Methyloterricola oryzae: one gene and its partners. The protein of the gene in region 2 interacts with the protein of the main gene of each other region in a pairwise test. Links are inferred from orthologs where the notes say so. Each region holds a gene or a part of one and is shown on either strand. Other genes may lie near its edges.

What was found.
Region 1: the proteins of secA (region 2) and ybgC interact in binary tests that used the Escherichia coli proteins (3 or more experiments, as listed by UniProt). The link is inferred for Methyloterricola oryzae from one-to-one orthologs.
Region 3: the proteins of secA (region 2) and secG interact in binary tests that used the Escherichia coli proteins (3 or more experiments, as listed by UniProt). The link is inferred for Methyloterricola oryzae from one-to-one orthologs.
Region 4: the proteins of secA (region 2) and secB interact in binary tests that used the Escherichia coli proteins (3 or more experiments, as listed by UniProt). The link is inferred for Methyloterricola oryzae from one-to-one orthologs.

The regions. Positions count from the first base shown.
Region 1 is NZ_JYNS01000002.1:84,468-88,653, reverse strand. Bases 968-3,700 are described here. They hold ybgC (tol-pal system-associated acyl-CoA thioesterase), read right to left. Parts: upstream 2,681-3,700; coding sequence 2,255-2,680; downstream 968-2,254. Other genes in these bases: ruvB (Holliday junction branch migration DNA helicase RuvB), read right to left, coding at 2,683-3,700; tolQ (protein TolQ), read right to left, coding at 1,588-2,265; tolR (protein TolR), read right to left, coding at 1,151-1,591; tolA (cell envelope integrity protein TolA), read right to left, coding at 968-1,154. In the rest of the region: more of tolA, read right to left, coding at 1-967; more of ruvB, read right to left, coding at 3,701-3,711; Holliday junction branch migration protein RuvA, read right to left, coding at 3,727-4,186.
Region 2 is NZ_JYNS01000006.1:209,598-214,281, forward strand. What follows is about bases 699-3,929. They hold secA (preprotein translocase subunit SecA), read right to left. Parts: upstream 3,620-3,929; coding sequence 899-3,619; downstream 699-898. Other genes in these bases: argJ (bifunctional glutamate N-acetyltransferase/amino-acid acetyltransferase ArgJ), read right to left, coding at 699-882; EK23_RS21720 (DciA family protein), read left to right, coding at 3,778-3,929. Also shown: more of argJ, read right to left, coding at 1-698; more of EK23_RS21720, read left to right, coding at 3,930-4,197; lpxC (UDP-3-O-acyl-N-acetylglucosamine deacetylase), read right to left, coding at 4,322-4,684. UniProt on the Escherichia coli protein: Required for protein export, interacts with the SecYEG preprotein conducting channel.
Region 3 is NZ_JYNS01000018.1:65,110-69,459, reverse strand. Bases 570-3,466 are described here. They hold secG (preprotein translocase subunit SecG), read left to right. Parts: upstream 570-1,782; coding sequence 1,783-2,151; downstream 2,152-3,466. Other genes in these bases: tgt (tRNA guanosine(34) transglycosylase Tgt), read left to right, coding at 2,367-3,466; EK23_RS18190 (HDOD domain-containing protein), read right to left, coding at 636-1,472. Also shown: bacterial ammonia monooxygenase, subunit AmoB, read left to right, coding at 1-133; EK23_RS18195 (hypothetical protein), read right to left, coding at 274-540; more of tgt, read left to right, coding at 3,467-3,479; preprotein translocase subunit YajC, read left to right, coding at 3,520-3,870; protein translocase subunit SecD, read left to right, coding at 3,930-4,350. UniProt on the Escherichia coli protein: Subunit of the protein translocation channel SecYEG. Overexpression of some hybrid proteins has been thought to jam the protein secretion apparatus resulting in cell death; while this may be true it also results in FtsH-mediated degradation of SecY.
Region 4 is NZ_JYNS01000001.1:164,915-169,189, reverse strand. Bases 414-3,235 are described here. They hold secB (protein-export chaperone SecB), read right to left. Parts: upstream 2,142-3,235; coding sequence 1,686-2,141; downstream 414-1,685. Other genes in these bases: EK23_RS00675 (ArsR/SmtB family transcription factor), read right to left, coding at 2,803-3,120; EK23_RS00680 (rhodanese-like domain-containing protein), read right to left, coding at 2,208-2,648; EK23_RS00690 (NAD(P)H-dependent glycerol-3-phosphate dehydrogenase), read right to left, coding at 650-1,657; cheD (chemoreceptor glutamine deamidase CheD), read left to right, coding at 414-589. Also shown: more of cheD, read left to right, coding at 1-413; EK23_RS00670 (murein hydrolase activator EnvC family protein), read left to right, coding at 3,572-4,275. UniProt on the Escherichia coli protein: One of the proteins required for the normal export of some preproteins out of the cell cytoplasm. It is a molecular chaperone that binds to a subset of precursor proteins, maintaining them in a translocation-competent state.

The DNA of each region.
Region 1 (4,186 bases), on a different replicon or contig from region 2:
AGCTCCGATTGTCGCCTGGCCTCGGCTTCCGCCTTGCGCTTGGCGTCGGCCTCAGCCTGCTTCTTGGCATCTGCCTCAGCAGCGCGCTTGGCTTCCGCCTGTTTCTTCGCCTCCGCTTCGGCACGCCGCCTAGCCTCGGCATCAGCCGCCTTCTTTTGCTCCGTCAGTTCCGCCTGCCGCTTCTGTTCCGCCTCGGCCTTCTTGCGCGCCTCCACTTGGCGCTGGGCCTCGGACTCTTCCCGCTTGCGCGCCTCCAACTCGGACTTCCGCTTCGCCTCGACCTCGGCCTGATGCTTGGCCTCCAGCTGCGCTTTCTTCTCCGCCTCGAGCTCCGCCTGACGCTTCGCTTCCAGCTCCGCAAGGCGTTTGGTTTCCGCGGCTCTTTTTTGCTCTGCCAGTTCGGCTTGCCGCTTCGCCTCGGCTTCGGCTTTGCGCCTCTCTGCCTGATCGGCCTGTCTTTTGGCCTCAGCCTCGGCCTTCTTCTGAGCCTCCTGTTCCAGGCTGCGTTTGGACTCGGCCTCTGCCTTCTTCTGGGCCTCCTGCTCCGCGCGGCGTTTGGACTCGGCTTCCGCCTTTTGTTGCGCACGACGCTGACCTTCTGCTTCTTCCCGGCGCTTTTCTTCGGCCACGCGGCGCTTATCCGCTTCCTGCTGCTCGGCGCGCTTGCGCGCTTCCTCCTCCGCGTGCTTGCGCGCGGCTTCCGCCGCCAAACGTTTATCTTCCGCCTGCTTGCGCTCTTCGGCTTCCGCCTTGCGCTCCACTTCCTCTTTCTTCTCCCTCTCTTCCGCCTTGCGCCGGGCATCCTCTTGCTTTCGGCGCTCCTCGGCGGCCTTTTCTTGCCGCTGGCGCCGCTGCCGCTCGGCTTCTTCAGCCTGAGCAAGCTGCTCCTGCACCGATTTTGCAGTCGATTCCTCAGCCTTCTCCCTTGGCGCTTCGGCCTCGGGCTCCTTGCTCTCGGGCCTGCCAAGCGCTTGCATCGCCGCCTGGATCTGCGCCTCGTCCATGATCACCGCCTCGATGATCTCTGGCTGCGGGGGGAGTTCCGGGGGCTTGACCGAATCGAAGTTGATGGCAAACAGCAGGAACAGAATGGCGTGCAGGATCAGCGAGAGCGCCAAAGGCCCCCGATTACCGCGCATCCGGGTTGCGATCATTCTGTGACGGGACTGGTCATCAAGCCTACGGTGGGAACGCCGGCCTGTTTGAGCCTTGCCATGACGGTCACGACGCGGCCGTAATCCACCGACTTGTCGCCGCGGATCAGCACGGGCCGGTTGGGCTTGTCCTGCAGCGCCGCCATCACCCGTCCGGGCAGTTCGTCGGTGTCGACCGCCACGTCATCCTGGGCGCCGGCATCCACGAACAACTGGCCTTCCGCATTGATGCTCACCACCACCGGCGGATCCTGAGCGGGGTCCACGGTCTTGGCTTCCGCTTGCGGAAGGTCCACGTCCACGCCGGTTTGCAACAAAGGCGCCGTGATCATGAAGATGATAAGCAGCACGAGGGAAACGTCGATGTAAGGAACGACGTTGATCTCCGCCATGGGCTTTCTGCGGCTCCCGCGGCCGCCGCCGGATTGCACGTTCATTTGGCGTGCGCCTGACGATGCAGCAGGCTCAGGAATTCCTCGGTGAAGGCCTCATAGCGATTGGCCAGACGCCCGATGTGGGTGGAAAAGCGGTTGTACGCCATGACCGCCGGAATGGCGGCGAACAAGCCCATGGCCGTGGCCACCAGAGCCTCGGAGATTCCCGGCGCCACCATCGCCAAGGTCGCCTGCTTGACGCTGCCCAGAGAGCGGAAGGAATTCATGATGCCCCAAACGGTGCCGAACAGGCCCACATAAGGGCTGGTCGAACCCACCGTGGCCAGGAAAGGCAGGCGCTCGTCGAGCCGGTCCAACTCGCGCGATAGCGCCACCCGCATGCCGCGCTGAGCGCCTTCCACCACCGCATCGGGAGTGATGCCCGGCTGCTGCCGCAATCGCGCGAACTCCTTGAAGCCCACCAGGAAAATGTTCTCCATGCCCTCGCTGTCATAGTCCTCGCTGGCCAGTTGACGATACAGATCGGCCAGGTCGATACCCGACCAGAAGCGTTCCTCGAACTCGTCCGAGGTCTGCTCGGCGCGCCGCAATTCCTTGAACTTTGAGAAGATATAGGTCCAGGAGACCACCGACGCCAGCATCAGCATGAACATCACGATCTGCACGACCGCGCTGGCTTCCTTGATCAGGGTGAATATCGACAGGTCAGAATTCATCTTTGATCCGTTGCAAAAGAAAATCGGGGATGGCGGTGGGCCGCAGCATGTCCGCGGTCAGACAGACGATGCGGATGCTCGCCTGGCACAAAAGGTCTCCGGCGGGTCCTTCCCGCCGAATCTCCTGGGTAAAGCTCAGGCTGGCGCGTTTCAACTCGGAAATTTCGGCGGTAACTTGGAGTTTGTCGTTGAAGCGGGCCGGTTTCAGGTACTCGGCCTGGACCGACCTCACCGCGAACAGCACGCCGTGTTCCGCTCGCAGCGTGTCCTGTTCGAACCCCATGGCCCGCAGCCGCTCGGTGCGCGCGCGCTCGAAGAATTTCAGGTAATTGGCGTAGTACACCACGCCACCGGCGTCGGTGTCCTCGTAATAGACGCGCACCGGCCAGAAAAAGCCTGTTTCCGCGGGTTCCATGTTCAGAACAAGTCTTCGTTGCGGGGTTCAGGCCGGGGCGGCTCCAGGCCGAAGTGCAAATAGGCGGTGCGTGTCGCGACCCGGCCCCGTGGCGTGCGCATGATGAAACCCTGCTGGATCAGATAAGGCTCGAGCACATCCTCGATGGTGCCGCGCTCCTCGCTGATGGCCGCCGCCAAATTGTCCAGGCCGACCGGGCCGCCGTCGAACATGTCGATCAAGGTGCGTAAAAACTTGCGGTCCAAGGGATCGAATCCAACCCGATCCACCTTCAGCATCTCCAGGGCCTGGGCCGCCAGATCACGCGTCACCGCGCCGTCCGCCTTGACCTCGGCGAAATCGCGCACGCGCCGCAGCAGGCGATTGGCAATGCGTGGCGTGCCCCGCGCGCGGCGGGCAATCTCACCCGCGCCTTCCGGACTCATGGCAACGCCGAGGAGGCTGGCCGAGCGGCTGACGATCTGGGTCAATTCCTCGACGGTGTAGAACTCCAGGCGATGGACGATGCCGAAGCGGTCGCGCAGGGGCGAAGTGAGCAGGCCGGCGCGAGTGGTCGCGCCCACCAGGGTGAACGGGGGGAGGTCCAGTTTGATGGAGCGCGCCGCCGGCCCCTCGCCGATCATGATATCGATCTGGTAGTCCTCCATGGCCGGATACAGGACTTCCTCCACGGCGGGGCTCAGCCGGTGGATCTCATCGATGAACAGAACGTCGCGCGGCTCCAGGTTGGTGAGTATGGCAGCCAGATCGCCGGCCTTTTCCATGACGGGCCCGGAGGTCTGGCGAATCTTCACACCCATCTCGTTGGCGATGATGTTGGCCAGGGTGGTCTTGCCCAGACCCGGCGGACCGAAGATCAGTACATGATCCAAGGCCTCCTGACGCGTGCGGGCCGCCTGGATGAAGATCCCCATCTGCTCGCGCATGGCCTTCTGGCCCACGTAGTCCTGCAGCAAGCGCGGCCGCACGGCGCGGTCGATGACGTCCTCAACGCCGCCGCGAGGACTCACCAGACGCTCTTCCTGTGACATGGAATCCATCATGGCCTACTTCGCCGCGCCTTGCAGGGCCTGGCGGATCAGGTCTTCGGCCGTGCGGCCCTCGCTCGGAAGCTTGCGCACCATGGCGCCCGCCTCCTGGGGCTTGAAGCCCAGCGCAACCAGTGCGCCGACCGCTTCCTGCACCGCCGACGCCTCGCCGGGCACGCCGATGCCACCAGGAACGGCCGGTGCGACTCCCAGGTCGGGCAAGCGGTCACGCATCTCGATGATGAGGCGCTCGGCGGTCTTCTTGCCGATCCCCGGCAGGCGCACCAGTACCGAAGTATCAGCCGCCTGGACGCAACGCTGGAACTCGTCCACGCTGATGCCCGAAAGGATCGCCAGAGCCAGCTTCGCGCCGACCCCGCTCACCCGGATCAGGCTGCGGAACAGGGCCCTTTCAGACTCGGAGAAGAAACCGAACAAGGTGTGCGCGTCTTCGCGCACCTGCAGATGGGTGTGCAGC
Region 2 (4,684 bases):
CTCGGCTTCGCTGCGGGCCTGCTGCACCTGGATGCGAATCAGCTTCGTGGCGCCTTCGCCATCGCGCACGATGGCTTCGGCCAAGGCATCGCACACGGATTGCACCGCCTGCGCGAAGGCCGGGTAATGCGGGCTGTCGGCGGCAATCGCGGGGGCCTGCGAATGCCCGCTGGCCATCAGCACGCAGGCGTCATTGGTGGAGGTATCACCGTCCACGGTCACGCAGTTGAAGGATCGGTCCGCCGCATCGGCCAGAAGGTTCTGCAGGGTCGCCTGATCCACCCGCGCATCGGTGCCGATGTAGGCGAGCATGGTGGCCATATTGGGCTGGATCATGCCGGCGCCTTTGGCGATGCCCACCACGTGGACCGCTTGGCCATCCAGCATCAGCAGGCAACCGGCGATCTTGGGCCGCGTGTCTGTGGTCATGATGGTGCGCGCCGCCCGTTCCCAGCCGGATTCCGTGAGTGCGTCCAGGGCGGCAGGCAGGGCGCTGGCGATCTTGTCCACCGGCAGATACTCGCCGATGACTCCCGTGGAGAACGGCAGCACCTGCCGCGGCAATCCACCCGTCCTTTCCGCCACCAGACGGCAGGTCTCGCGCGCATCGGCCAAGCCACGGCTGCCCGTGCCGGCATTGGCATTCCCGGAATTGACCAGCAGCCAGCGGGGCTGGGTGGACAAATGTTCGCGCGCCACGGTCACCGGCGCGGCGCAGAAGGCATTGCGGGTGAACACCGCTGCACAAGTGGAGCCCGGCGCCATCTCCACCAGCAGCACGTCGTCCCGGTCGTTGCGCTTGATACCCGCACCGGCGGAGCCGAGCCGGATACCTTGAACCGACAGCGGCCCGTTGTAGTCGGGTGGCGAGGGCGAGGTCATCGTCGCGCGCCCTTCCTTAGGCCAGTTTACCGTGGCACTGCTTGTATTTCTTGCCGGAACCGCAGGGGCAGGGGTCGTTGCGGCCGACCTTCTGCGACTCGCGCACGAAGGGCCTGTGGGCCTGATCGGACGCCGCCTCATCCGGCAATTCGCTTTCGGTGTCTTCCGCCAGCACGCTGGCAGCCTCGGCGTGGTGGTACTGCATTTCCACCTGAGGGCGGTTCTGCTCCTCCATCACCTTGATCTCTTCTTCGGTGTGCACCTGCACCTTGGAAACGATGCCGATCACCTCGTGCTTCACGCTGTCCAACATGGTGGTGAACATCTCGAAGGCTTCACGCTTGTATTCCTGCTTCGGGTCCTTCTGGGCGTAGCCGCGCAGGTGGATGCCCTGGCGCAGGTGGTCCATGGCCGCCAAGTGCTCCTTCCAGGCATTGTCCAGCACCTGCAGCATCACCGACTTCTCGAAATGGCGCATCACCGGCAGGCCGATAGCCTCGGCCTTGTGGTCGTAGACCTTGTCCACCTCGTCGCAGATCATGTCCTTGAGCTTTTCCTCATGCAGGAAGTGGTCGGCCTCCAGCCATTCCTCCACCGGCACGCGCACGCCCAGATCCTTCTCCAACGCCTCCTCCAGACCCTTGACGTCCCACTGCTCCTCCATGGTCTGAGGCGGGATGTACTGCTCGAACATCTGCGCCACCACGTCGTGGCGGATGGCAGCAATGGTGTCGCCGATGTCTTCCGCCGCCATCAGGTCGTCGCGCTGGTGGTAGATCACACGGCGCTGGTCATTGGCCACGTTGTCATATTCGAGCAACTGCTTGCGGATGTCGAAGTTGCGCGCTTCCACCTTGCGCTGGGCATTTTCGATGGCCTTGGTGACCCAGGGGTGCTCGATGGCCTCGCCTTCCTTCATCCCCAAGCGCTGCATGATGGCGGCCACGCGATCGGATGCGAAAATGCGCATGAGGCTGTCCTGCAGGGACAGGTAGAAGCGCGTGGAGCCCGGATCGCCCTGGCGGCCGGAACGTCCGCGCAGCTGATTGTCGATGCGGCGGGATTCGTGGCGCTCGGAACCGATGACGTGCAGGCCGCCAGCCGCCACCACCTCCTCGTGGCGCTTCTGCCATTCGGCGCGCGCCTGCGAAATTTCCGCCGGCTCGGTGAGGTTGCGCCGGGCAATCTCCTCGTCCAGATTGCCGCCGAGCACGATGTCGGTGCCGCGACCCGCCATGTTGGTGGCGATGGTGACGGCGCGTGGACGGCCGGCCTCGGCCACGATATGGGCTTCCTGCTCGTGGTGCTTGGCGTTGAGCACTTGATGCTCGACACCCGCCTTCGTAAGGTGGGAGGACAGGTATTCGGAGTTTTCGATGGAGGTGGTGCCAACCAGAACCGGCTGGCCCCGATTTACGCAATCCTGGATGTCTTCCAGGATAGCGTCGTACTTCTCCTTGACCGTCAGGTAGACCAGGTCGCCCATGTCCTTGCGGACCATGGGCCGGTTGGTGGGAATCACCACGACCTCGAGACCGTAAATCTGCTGGAACTCGAAGGCTTCGGTGTCGGCGGTGCCGGTCATGCCGGACAGCTTGTCGTAGAGACGGAAGTAGTTCTGGAAGGTGATGGAGGCGAGGGTCTGGTTTTCGTTCTGCACCGTAACCCCTTCCTTGGCCTCGACCGCCTGGTGCAGCCCCTCCGACCAGCGCCGGCCCGGCATGGCACGGCCGGTGAATTCGTCGACGATGATGATCTGGTCGTCGCGCACGATGTAGTCCACATCCTTCTGGAACAGCACATGGGCCCGCAGGGACGCATTCACATAATGCATCAGGCGGATGTTGACCGCATCGTAGAGGCTATCGCCTGCCTTGATCAGTCCCTTTTCCTCCAGCATCTGCTCGATGAATTCATGACCCGCCTCCGTCAGATAGACCTGGCGTGCCTTCTCGTCCATGCTGTAATGTCCGGGACCGTCCTCCTTCTCCTGCTTGGAGAGGCGCGGCATGAGCTTGTCGATCTGATGATAGAGGTCGCTGCGGTCTTCGGTGGGACCGGAAATGATCAGCGGGGTGCGCGCCTCGTCGATCAGAATGGAGTCGACCTCGTCCACGATGGCGAAATGGCGTTCGCGCTGAACCCGCTGGTCCGGCGAGAACGCCATGTTGTCACGCAGATAATCGAAGCCGAATTCGTTGTTGGTGCCGTAGGTGATGTCGGCGGCGTAAGCCTGGCGACGCTCTTCGTTGTCCAGACCGCTGACGATTACGCCGGTGCTAAGGCCGAGGAACCCGTAGAGCCGACCCATCCATTCCGCGTCACGGCGGGCCAGGTAATCGTTTACCGTCACCACGTGCACGCCCTTGCCGGGCAGCGCGTTCAGGTAAGCTGCCAGGGTGGCGACCAGGGTCTTGCCCTCGCCGGTTTTCATTTCGGCGATCTTCCCGTCGTTCAGGATCATGCCGCCGATGAGCTGCACATCGAAATGGCGCATGTTCATCACGCGCTTGGAGGCCTCACGCACCGTGGCGAAGGCCTCCGGCAGCAGGGTCTCGAGCTTCTCACCCTGATCGAGGCGGTCGCGGAACTCCTGGGTCTTGGCCCTCAGGGCTTCATCCGACAGGCGTTCAATGTCCGGCTCCAGCGCATTAATCTTCCGAACGATTTTTTTCTTCTTCTTGACGATTCGGTCGTTGCGACTGCCGAACAGGGATTTGGCCAGCTTGCCTAGCATCTTGTTTTAATTCCAGATGGTCAAAATAATCTGACGATGATAACCTAAAACCAAAGCGCTTGGATAATGCTCGTCTGCTTCGCGGTGTCGTTGACGCACCCCCTTGCCTCGTGGATCGATCTGCTTTGCCCAGCTTTCGTCTCCTTCCCCGCGACCTTGTGAGCGCGCCTCTGGCGCCCGTCCTGGAGCGCTTGCGCCTGCACGCGCTGGTGTTACGCGAGGTAAAGGATTCTCTACCGCCGCACTTGGCGGAACATTGCCGGGACTGCGTGGTGGCCGCGAACCAGCGCTTGGTCGTCTACGCGGACAGTCCGACCTGGTCTTTTCAGTTGCGCTTTCACGCCCCTGCGACTCTGGAACGGATGGCCACCGCGGGCAGGACATTCAGGGCACTGGAGTTCCGCGCCCTGGCCAAGGCGGCGAGTGTCACACAGCGTGATGGGGGACCCAGGGTTTCTCTGGCTACGGCGGAGTTGGTGAAGACGAGCGGAAGCGGGATGGAATCGCGCGAGCTATCGGCAGCCCTGGAGCGGCTGGGGAAAACCATGGCGGAGAAAGCGAAAGGACATGTGCCGTAAGGAGTAAGCGCGCAAGGTGCCGTTGCAGACACGAGTGCACCCATCAGGGAAAACCGGCGTCTTTCCTGAACGTCGGAACCGGGGCGGCGAGGGGGGCGCCGCCCCGGACCGGCTTACGCTCCGCTCAGCGAGTGGCGGCGCGGGCGGGACGCATATAGGAAATCGGCAGTCCCTCCTCTTCCTTGAAGGTAACCGACTCCCAGGCATCCTTGCGCTTGAGCAGTTCCCGCAGCAGGCTGTTGTTCAGACCATGGCCCGACTTGTGACCGACGAAGGATCCGATCAGGCTATGGCCGAGCAGATAGAGGTCGCCGATGGCATCCAGGATCTTGTGCTTGACGAACTCGTCCGCGTAGCGCAGCCCATCCTCGTTTAGGATGCGATAGTTATCCACCACGATGGCATTGTCCATGCTGCCACCCAGCGCCAGCCGGTTCTTGCGCAGTGCCTCGATATCACGCATGAATCCGAAGGTGCGGGCACGGCT
Region 3 (4,350 bases), on a different replicon or contig from region 2:
GGAAGTCTATCGTCTGGCCGACATCATCTACGATCCGGACAGCCGTTTTGCTGGTCTGCTGTTCTTCTTCGACGCAGCTGGCACCCGTCAGATCGTACAGGTCGACGCTCCGCTGATCCCGTCCTTCATGTAAGGCGGGTTGAGCCGCCGCCGCAAGAGCGGCGGCTCAAGAAGCAATTGGCCTAATGGTCAAAAGCCCCTGGTGGATTTTCCATCAGGGGCTTTTTTAATTGGCTTCACGGACGCCGCAAACTGCGGTAATTCACCGAGGTATTACTTAGCCTTGGCTGGCTTTACCTCAATGGTGGTAGCTGACATCGTGTATTCCACGGTGGCCTTGCCCCCCTTCTGCAGATCGCCTTTCACGGTGGTATTGCCGGCCTTGGCTATTTCCCATTTTTCCTTGCCTTTCTGAATTACGATAGCGCTGTCCGTTATGTCCAAGATCGGACCCGTCACTTGGTAGGTCTTGCCTGCCATTACTGGAAAGGATACAGCCAGAGCCGCCAGCACGGACGAGGCGAGTAGGGTTGCTTTCATCGCAGAAACTCCTTGTAGATCCATAATGAAGGAAATCTGACGATACGGCTTTGCCGACCCATGGGCAAGTTATTCCTGATTATCGCCCCACGACCTTACAGTTCCTTACTGAACCGAGCTACGGTGTCGGCACGCAGCGGGGGCCAGGCGGAAGCTTCAACGAGGAGGTGCGAAAGGGCCGCTTGCCCCATGCGCTCCCAATTGAAATTCGGCTGACACAAAAATTCGGCGTTGACATCTTCCGCCAACACGGTGATGGCGATCAGATTACCGATTTCACGATCCGTGAAAGCGGTGAATGCGTCGGGGCTGTGGTGGTTCTCGATGGCCCTGACAATGTTTTCAGGCAAATACCAATAGCGCGCAAATACACTACCAACGCGCGCGTGGTCGGTGTTGTAGCATTGGTATTCCAAGTCGGCGAGGCTGAAATCGGAAGACTCGATACTTTGCCGAAACACCTGGAGGTAGTCGGACTGCTGCTGCATCAACAACAAGATGCCGCTATCATGAAAAAGGCCCATAAGAAAGGAAAGATCCCCGTCGAGGCCCAATTCCCCGGCTAGCATGAGCGCAAATGTCGCATTGCGCGCAGTATCTTCCCAAAAGCCTTCCATGCCAGGCATAGGTTTGAAGCTGCGGGAGAGTGACAGCGCCCTTACCATATGCAGGGTCTTACGGATGCCAACCATGACGATGGCTTCTTCCACGGAGGTGACTTTACGGCTGAGGCCGTAAAACGGCGAGTTCACCATCTTTAGCAACGAGGACGCCAGGGTTACGTCGCCACTTATGAGGAGCGCGATCGCTTTCAGATCGGGTTCCGCTTTTGACATTTCGGCCATGATTGGCGCAATCAAATGCGGCTGCGGCGGGAAAACGATGCCGCGCAATGCAAAATCCAAGGCCGGATCTTTAGCCTGGTGAGTCATTGTGTAATAGGAACTGCTGCCGATGTTATTGCAAGCATAGCAGCAAGGGACACAGCCCGTAGGGAAGGCAGGCGGACACAGAATGAAGAGTCTTTATTCAATGCCGGCGGCAGAGTAAACTATCAGGCTAAATCAACATTGTGCGGGTTCAGGCGAGCGGGTCTCTCGAATGTCTGTTGGCTGCCACGTAGCGATGTCAACCGGATTTGCGATGATTGGAAACTTGCCGATCGTCGATGTGCGCGGCCATTGGGTAGCGCGGTCTACTCATGAATAACGGCCGCATGGTATTTCATTTTTTAGGTGGTATATGTATCAAGCTTTGACAGTGCTTCACGTTCTGATCGCACTTGGGATCATCGGTCTGGTCATGCTGCAACAAGGGCGCGGCGCGGATGCCGGGGCCGGTTTTGGCGGCGGGGCATCCAATACGGTTTTCGGTGCCCGCGGGTCGGCTTCTTTTCTCTCGCGAACCACCGCCATTCTAGCCGCTGTCTTTTTTACCTCGAGTCTTCTGCTTGCTTACGTTGGAGACAATCAGGATAATAAGGCGGATGACCTGATGGAAGCTCCTGCGTCGAGCGCGGCACCACAGGATTTGCCGCCGGCAGCGCCTGCGGCCAACAAAGCCCAAGAATTGCCAGAGCAAAAGAGCGACGTTCCTCAGGCTCCGCAATAAACAGGACGCTTTCGATTATTCGAGCCGATGTGGTGAAATTGGTAGACACGCCATCTTGAGGGGGTGGTGACGAAAGTCGTGTCGGTTCAAATCCGACCATCGGCACCAATTGGCGATAGCGAGAACCACGCATCGCATCCATCGCGGCCCGCGCACCGAGTGTGACGGGCCGTTTTCCGTTCCAAGCCAAATCTCAATCCAGTTACTGTTCCGTTATGGAGTTCTTCCTGCACCATGTGGACGGCCGCGCCCGGCGTGGTGAATTGCGCTTTGCGCGGGGAGTTGTGGCAACCCCTGCATTTATGCCGGTCGGCACCTATGGCACCGTCAAGGCCATGACGGCGGAGGAACTGGAGTCGCTCGGCGCGGAAATCATCCTCGGTAATACATTTCACCTCATGTTGCGACCGGGCACCGAGGTAATCCGCGCGCATGGCGACCTGCACGATTTCATGCACTGGAGTCGGCCTATTTTGACGGATTCGGGTGGTTTCCAGGTCTTCAGCCTGGGCGCGATGCGCAAGATCACGGAAGCCGGGGTCCGTTTCCGGTCCCCGGTCGATGGCAGCCTTGTTTTCATGGGCCCCGAGGAATCAATGGCGGTTCAGCGGGCCTTGGGTTCCGATGTTGTCATGATCTTTGACGAATGCACCCCGTATCCTGCGACACATGAGGAAGCAAAAACCTCCATGGAGCTTTCGCTTAGGTGGGCCGAGCGCAGCAAGCATGCTCATGGAGACAATCCAGCGGCACTGTTTGGCATCGTCCAAGGCGGCGTCTATGAGGATCTGCGTGAGACATCCGCGGAGTCCCTGCAGCAGATTGGATTTGACGGGTACGCGATCGGTGGGCTGTCGGTGGGCGAACCCAAGGACGATCGCCAGCGGGTGTTGAGGGCTCTGGTTCCGCAGCTGCCCGCTGACAGGCCGCGCTATCTCATGGGGGTGGGAACTCCCGAAGATATCGTGGAGGCCGTTTGCTGTGGTATCGACATGTTCGACTGCGTGATGCCCACCCGCAATGCGCGCAATGGACACCTTTTTACTCAAAACGGCGATATCCGCATTCGTAACAGCCAATATCAGAACGATACCCGGCCCCTGGATGAAGCCTGCAGTTGCTATACCTGCCGGCATTACAGCCGCGCCTACCTGAAACACCTGGATAAGTGTCGCGAAATGTTGGGGGCCCGGCTCAACACGATACATAACTTGTATTACTACCAGCAGTTGATGCATGGCCTCAGGGAGGCTATCGCGGGTGGCGAGCTGGACACGTTCGTCACGCGCTTTTACAGCCAGCGCAGCAAATCCACTGGGATTGTGTAATAATGCCCGGCTTTAAGTGAACCAGAATGAGAATGTGCTCATGAGCTTTTTTATCTCCGATGCTTACGCGCAGGCCGCGCCTGCGGCACAGGATCCGGGTCTTGCTGGCCTGATCTTTCCAATCGCCATTCTGACGGTGTTCTTTTTCCTGTTCGTTTGGCCACAACACAAACGTGGACGTGAACACAAGAAATTAGTTGCCTCAATTTCCAAAGGAAACGAGGTGGTTACGAACGGCGGCGTTCTGGGCAAGGTTGTTGATCTCGATGACAACTTCGTGCAGTTGGAAGTGAGCGAGAACGTGTTCATCCACGTTCAGCGCCACGCGATCGCGTCCTTGATGCCCAAGGGCACTTACAAGACCAAGAAAAAGGTAGAAAAGGCGGCCTAGGCAGTCCCCTCCACCGTCGCGCAAACACGATACGAATTCCGTAGCACAGGCAGTCAACAATGCGAAACCGCTATCCCGTTTGGAAAAACCTGCTTATCCTGGCCATTCTGGCCTTGGCGGTGATTTATTCCTCTCCCAATCTGTTCGGCGAGGATCCTTCGGTTCAGCTATCGCCGAATCGGACCGTCAAACTGGAGCAGGCCACCGTGGTGCAGGTCGAGAAGTTGCTTGCCGATGCCGGGGTTAAGCCAAAGTCCATCGAACTGACGAACGATAGGCTCCTAGTCCGTTTCAGCGACACGGACGGACAGCTGAAGGCGGAAGACGTGCTGAAAGGTGCGATGGGTAACAATTACACGATCGCGCTCAATCTCGCGCCGGCGACCCCTGCCTGGCTAAGAGCCATCAATGCCCAGCCCATGTACCTGGGTCTGGACTTGCGCGGCGGTGTCCACTTTCTGCTTCAGGTGGACATGGATG
Region 4 (4,275 bases), on a different replicon or contig from region 2:
ACATATCAAACGTGTCTGGAATTCCACGTTTGGAGCCTACACCGCGCGCATATTGCCGGGGGAGTTATACGTGACCCTGCATGACGAAGGCGTCACCACTACCTTGGGATCGTGCATTGCCGCCTGCATTCGCGACAAGAGCAGCGGCATAGGCGGCATGAATCACTTTATGCTTCCGACAGGCGGACCGGACAATTGGGGCGGTGGCAACGCCATTGCCAGCGCCGCAACGCGGTATGGCATTTACGCGATGGAGCAACTCATCAACCATATTCTGCGCAACGGCGGAAAGCGGCAGAATCTGGAGGTGAAACTATTCGGGGGTGGGCGCATCATTCCCAATATGTCGGATGTGGGGCTACGCAATATCGCCTTCGCGCGTGAGTTCCTGAGTGACGAAGGGCTCAAGGTGGTAGCGGAGGATGTGGGTGACATCTTTCCGCGCATGGTGGCTTATTTCCCTGCCTCGGGCCGGGTGAAGGTCAAGCGCCTGCGCTCCTTGCACAATAACGTGATTGCCAACCAGGAACGTTGCTACGTGGAGACCATCAAGGAAACCCCCGTGGCTGGGGATCTGGAACTCTTTTAGCCCCCAGTTCCGGAGCCGTTACTTCCCGTCTTGTCGCTTGTCCCGAGCCTGTTTCGGGGCTCAGGCCATGCCTTGAGCCATTTCCGGTTTAGGCTCCCGCAGCAGCAGGTTGTCCACCGCTTCGGCCGGTGTCATGCCCTCGTTCAGGATACGGTACACCTGTTCGGTGATCGGCATCTCGATGCCCTTCTCGCACGCGAGCTTGTAGATGATGGATGCCGCCGTGGCGCCTTCAATCTCCTGGCCGATTTGGGCTGTTACCTCTTCACGCGATAATCCTTGCCCGAGACCCAGCCCGAAACGCCGGTTGCGCGACTGATTGTCGGTGCAGGTCAACAACAGGTCACCGACGCCGGCCAAGCCCATCAAGGTCTCCATGCGGCCTCCCATGGCGAGCCCGAGCCTCAGCAACTCCGCCAAGCCACGCGTGATCAGGGCTGCCCTGGCGTTCGCCCCGAACCCCAACCCGTCCGCCATGCCGGCGGCGATGGCGAGCACGTTCTTGGTGGCGCCGCCCAGTTGCACACCCACAATGTCGCTGGTGGTGTAGGCGCGAAAGTACTTGTTATGCAGCAATGCCGCGGTTTTCGCCGCCATGTCGGTCTGACGGGAGGCGACTGTGATAGCGGTGGGCTTGCCGGCGGCAACTTCGCTGGCGAAGGTCGGTCCCGACAGCACTGCGGCCGGGCGGTCGGCACCCATGATATCCGTCACCACATCACTCAGCAGGCGCCCGCTGGTCTTTTCCAGGCCCTTGGTGGCCCAGGCCAGGCCGGCGCTATCAGGCATAGCGGGGTGCATGGCCATGAGGGTTGCGCGAAAGGCGTGGCTAGGCACCGAGACCAGCGCCAGTTCGCATTGTTCCACAGCCTCGCCCAGATCCGCGGTTACCTGCAGGGTTTCAGGAAACGGGGCCTCTGGAAGGTAGCGCTTGTTGCAGCGATCCCTGCCCAAGTTGGCGATGTGTTCCGGGTGGTGACCCCAAAGCAGCACCTGATGCCCGTTGCGTGCGATCAGTAAAGCAAGCGCCGTTCCCCAGGAGCCAGCGCCGATGACGGATATAGTCATGCCGATTGATTGGAAGCGAAGGGAAAGCTCAGTTGACGCTGGTGTTGCCGGCGGTTGCCTGCTGTTGCTGGACGTGCTGCATGTACAGCGCGTCGAAATTCACCGGCGCCAGCAGCATCGGGGGAAAGCCGCCCTTGATGACCAGGTCCGAGACGGCCTCGCGCGCATAGGGGAACAGGATGTTGGGGCAGAAACTGCCGATCATGGGCGAAAGTTCCTGTTCGTTGAAACCGGAAATGGTGAAGATGCCAGCTTGCGACACTTCCACCAGATAAGCGGTCTTTTCTTCCAGAGTTACCGTGACCGTTACTGTCAGGCTGACTTCATAGAGGTCCTCTTGCAGGCTCTGCACATTGCTGGCCAGGTTGAACTCGACCTTGGGTTCCCATTTCTGGGTGAATACGGCGGGTGAGTTGGGAGTCTCGAACGAAACGTCCTTGATGTACAGTTTCTGCAGCGCGAACTGCTTTTCCTCTTCAGCCATGATATATCCTCGGTGGTGGTGTTCTTTGAACGGGTTATGCGGGGCGAGCCTGTCGTCTGGAGCCTGTTACTTGCCCTTCTTCTTTACCATCGGCAATTTGGCGTCTTCCCAGGCCAGCATGCCGCCTTTCAAATCGTAGACCTCAGTAAAACCGGCCTGCGTCAGCTTTTTGCAGACATGAGCGGAGCGCGTGCCTTGCTGGCACGTCACGATGACCGGCGTATGCTTTCTTGGCTCCAGTTCATAAAGCTTGTCATCGACGCGCGCGAGCGGGATCGCCATCGCGCTTTCGATATGCCCCTTCGCAAATTCGTGGGGTTCCCGCACATCGATGACGATGGTGCGGTCATCGTTGAGCAGTGTGACGGCACCGGTGGGGGAGACCACCTTGTACTTTCGGGTGATGCTATCGAACAGATCCTGAACCAGGAGCAGGGTGACGACAAACAGTCCGCTGCTCAAGATCCAGTGATTGCTGATGAATTCTACAATGCGTTCGAAATCCATGCAGGTTGCCTATATCTAAACAAGTGAGAGGGGTAATGGGCTTTTGATCGGAGCGCCGATGGAGACCGGTTCGGAAGCTGCCGGCCTGCTGCCCCGGGCTTTATTCTAGGGCAGTGCCGCAAGCCGACCAGATTCGCTGCGTGGCATTCGAGCGCTATTCTCCGTGGGGGCAGAACATTTGCTTCAGTTGAAATATGAGCTGCAGCGTATTGGGATTTTCTATGTAGTAGTAGACCCGGTTCGCATCCTTGCGGCACGCCAAGATACCTTTGTCGCGCAATATGCCCAGGTGCTGAGAAATGTTGCTTTGCGTGGTCCCGACCTGATCCACGATATCCTGCACGCTGACCCGGTCGTTTCCCAGAGTGCACAGTATCTTCAGACGCAGCGGGTGCGACATGGCCTTGAGGTACTGGGCAGCCCGGGCAATCTCGGCATCATTGGAGATAATCTGTTCGTCTACTGTGCTCATGGCTGACTTGGGTTCCCCGGGTACCTTGGGCATGCGGCCTAAGGGCCTCTATCGAACCTGACACAGGCACGACGGGCGCGACAAAACAAGATAAACTATCTTGCACTTGGGGCCGTGAGCGGCAGGGTCGCCGCGTGACGATGACGTCTTATTAAGTAAGCCCGAGATTATACGTGTAACTCGCGCTGTCCTAAACCCATTGAGGAATCAATTTTTCCTGTGGGGTTTTGGCGGGGCGCCTGCTGCAGGAACCTAATGGCAGCCAGGGGCCTTCTTGACCGTTAGAGCCCGGTCTGATGCGCGCTCAGGTCGATCTTGTGCCGGCATCATCTCCACGTGCCCGGTTCGGCCAAACCCCGGACGATAGTTTATGGCTTTCCCCTCGCGACGAAGGACCAAGTGTGTTTGTCTGCTGCAATCTGGCTCGAAACCGCGTGCCAGGCTGTGGCCCATGAAACGGCGCACGAGCTGGGGCTTCGTGATGTTGGCTGTTTGTCTGGGACCGGTGGCAGCGGAAGAGGGGGGCGCGCCGAACGTGGACCTAGAGCAGGTGCGCGGCCGCATCCGGGAGATACAGGCGTCCTTGCAAGGTCTGGAGGATCAGCAGAGCAGCCTGTCGGGTCAACTGGCGGGCATCGAACGGCAGTATGGTGAGTTTGCCAAGGCCTTGCGCAAACTGGAACACGAGGTGCAGGAGGGGGCCCGGCGCCTGGCGTCTCTTGGCAAGCGCCAGGAGCAGTTGAGGGCGGACATTCGCCAGCAGAACCAGGCTCTTGCAGGGCAGTTGCGCTCGGCTTATGCTGCTGGAAGGCAAGATTGGCTCAAATTGGCGCTGAACCAGGAAGAGTCGGCCCGCGCCAGTCGGATGCTGGCCTATTATGGATATCTGAACCGAGCCCGGTTTTCCCTCATTCAATCCCTGGACACGGATCTTTCCCAACTGACCCAGGTCGAGGCAGACCTAGTCGCGGCGCGCGGCCGTCTCGAATCCACTCGCAGCGAGATGGCGCAGCAGCAGCAGCGCTTGAGCGAGGCCCGCAAGGAGCGGCAGACGGTGCTTGCGAAGTTGACGCTGGAGGCGAAGGACAAGAGTGACGAGCTTAAGTCGCTGCAGGAGGATGAGCATCGCCTTGAGGGCCTGATCGGTAGACTGCA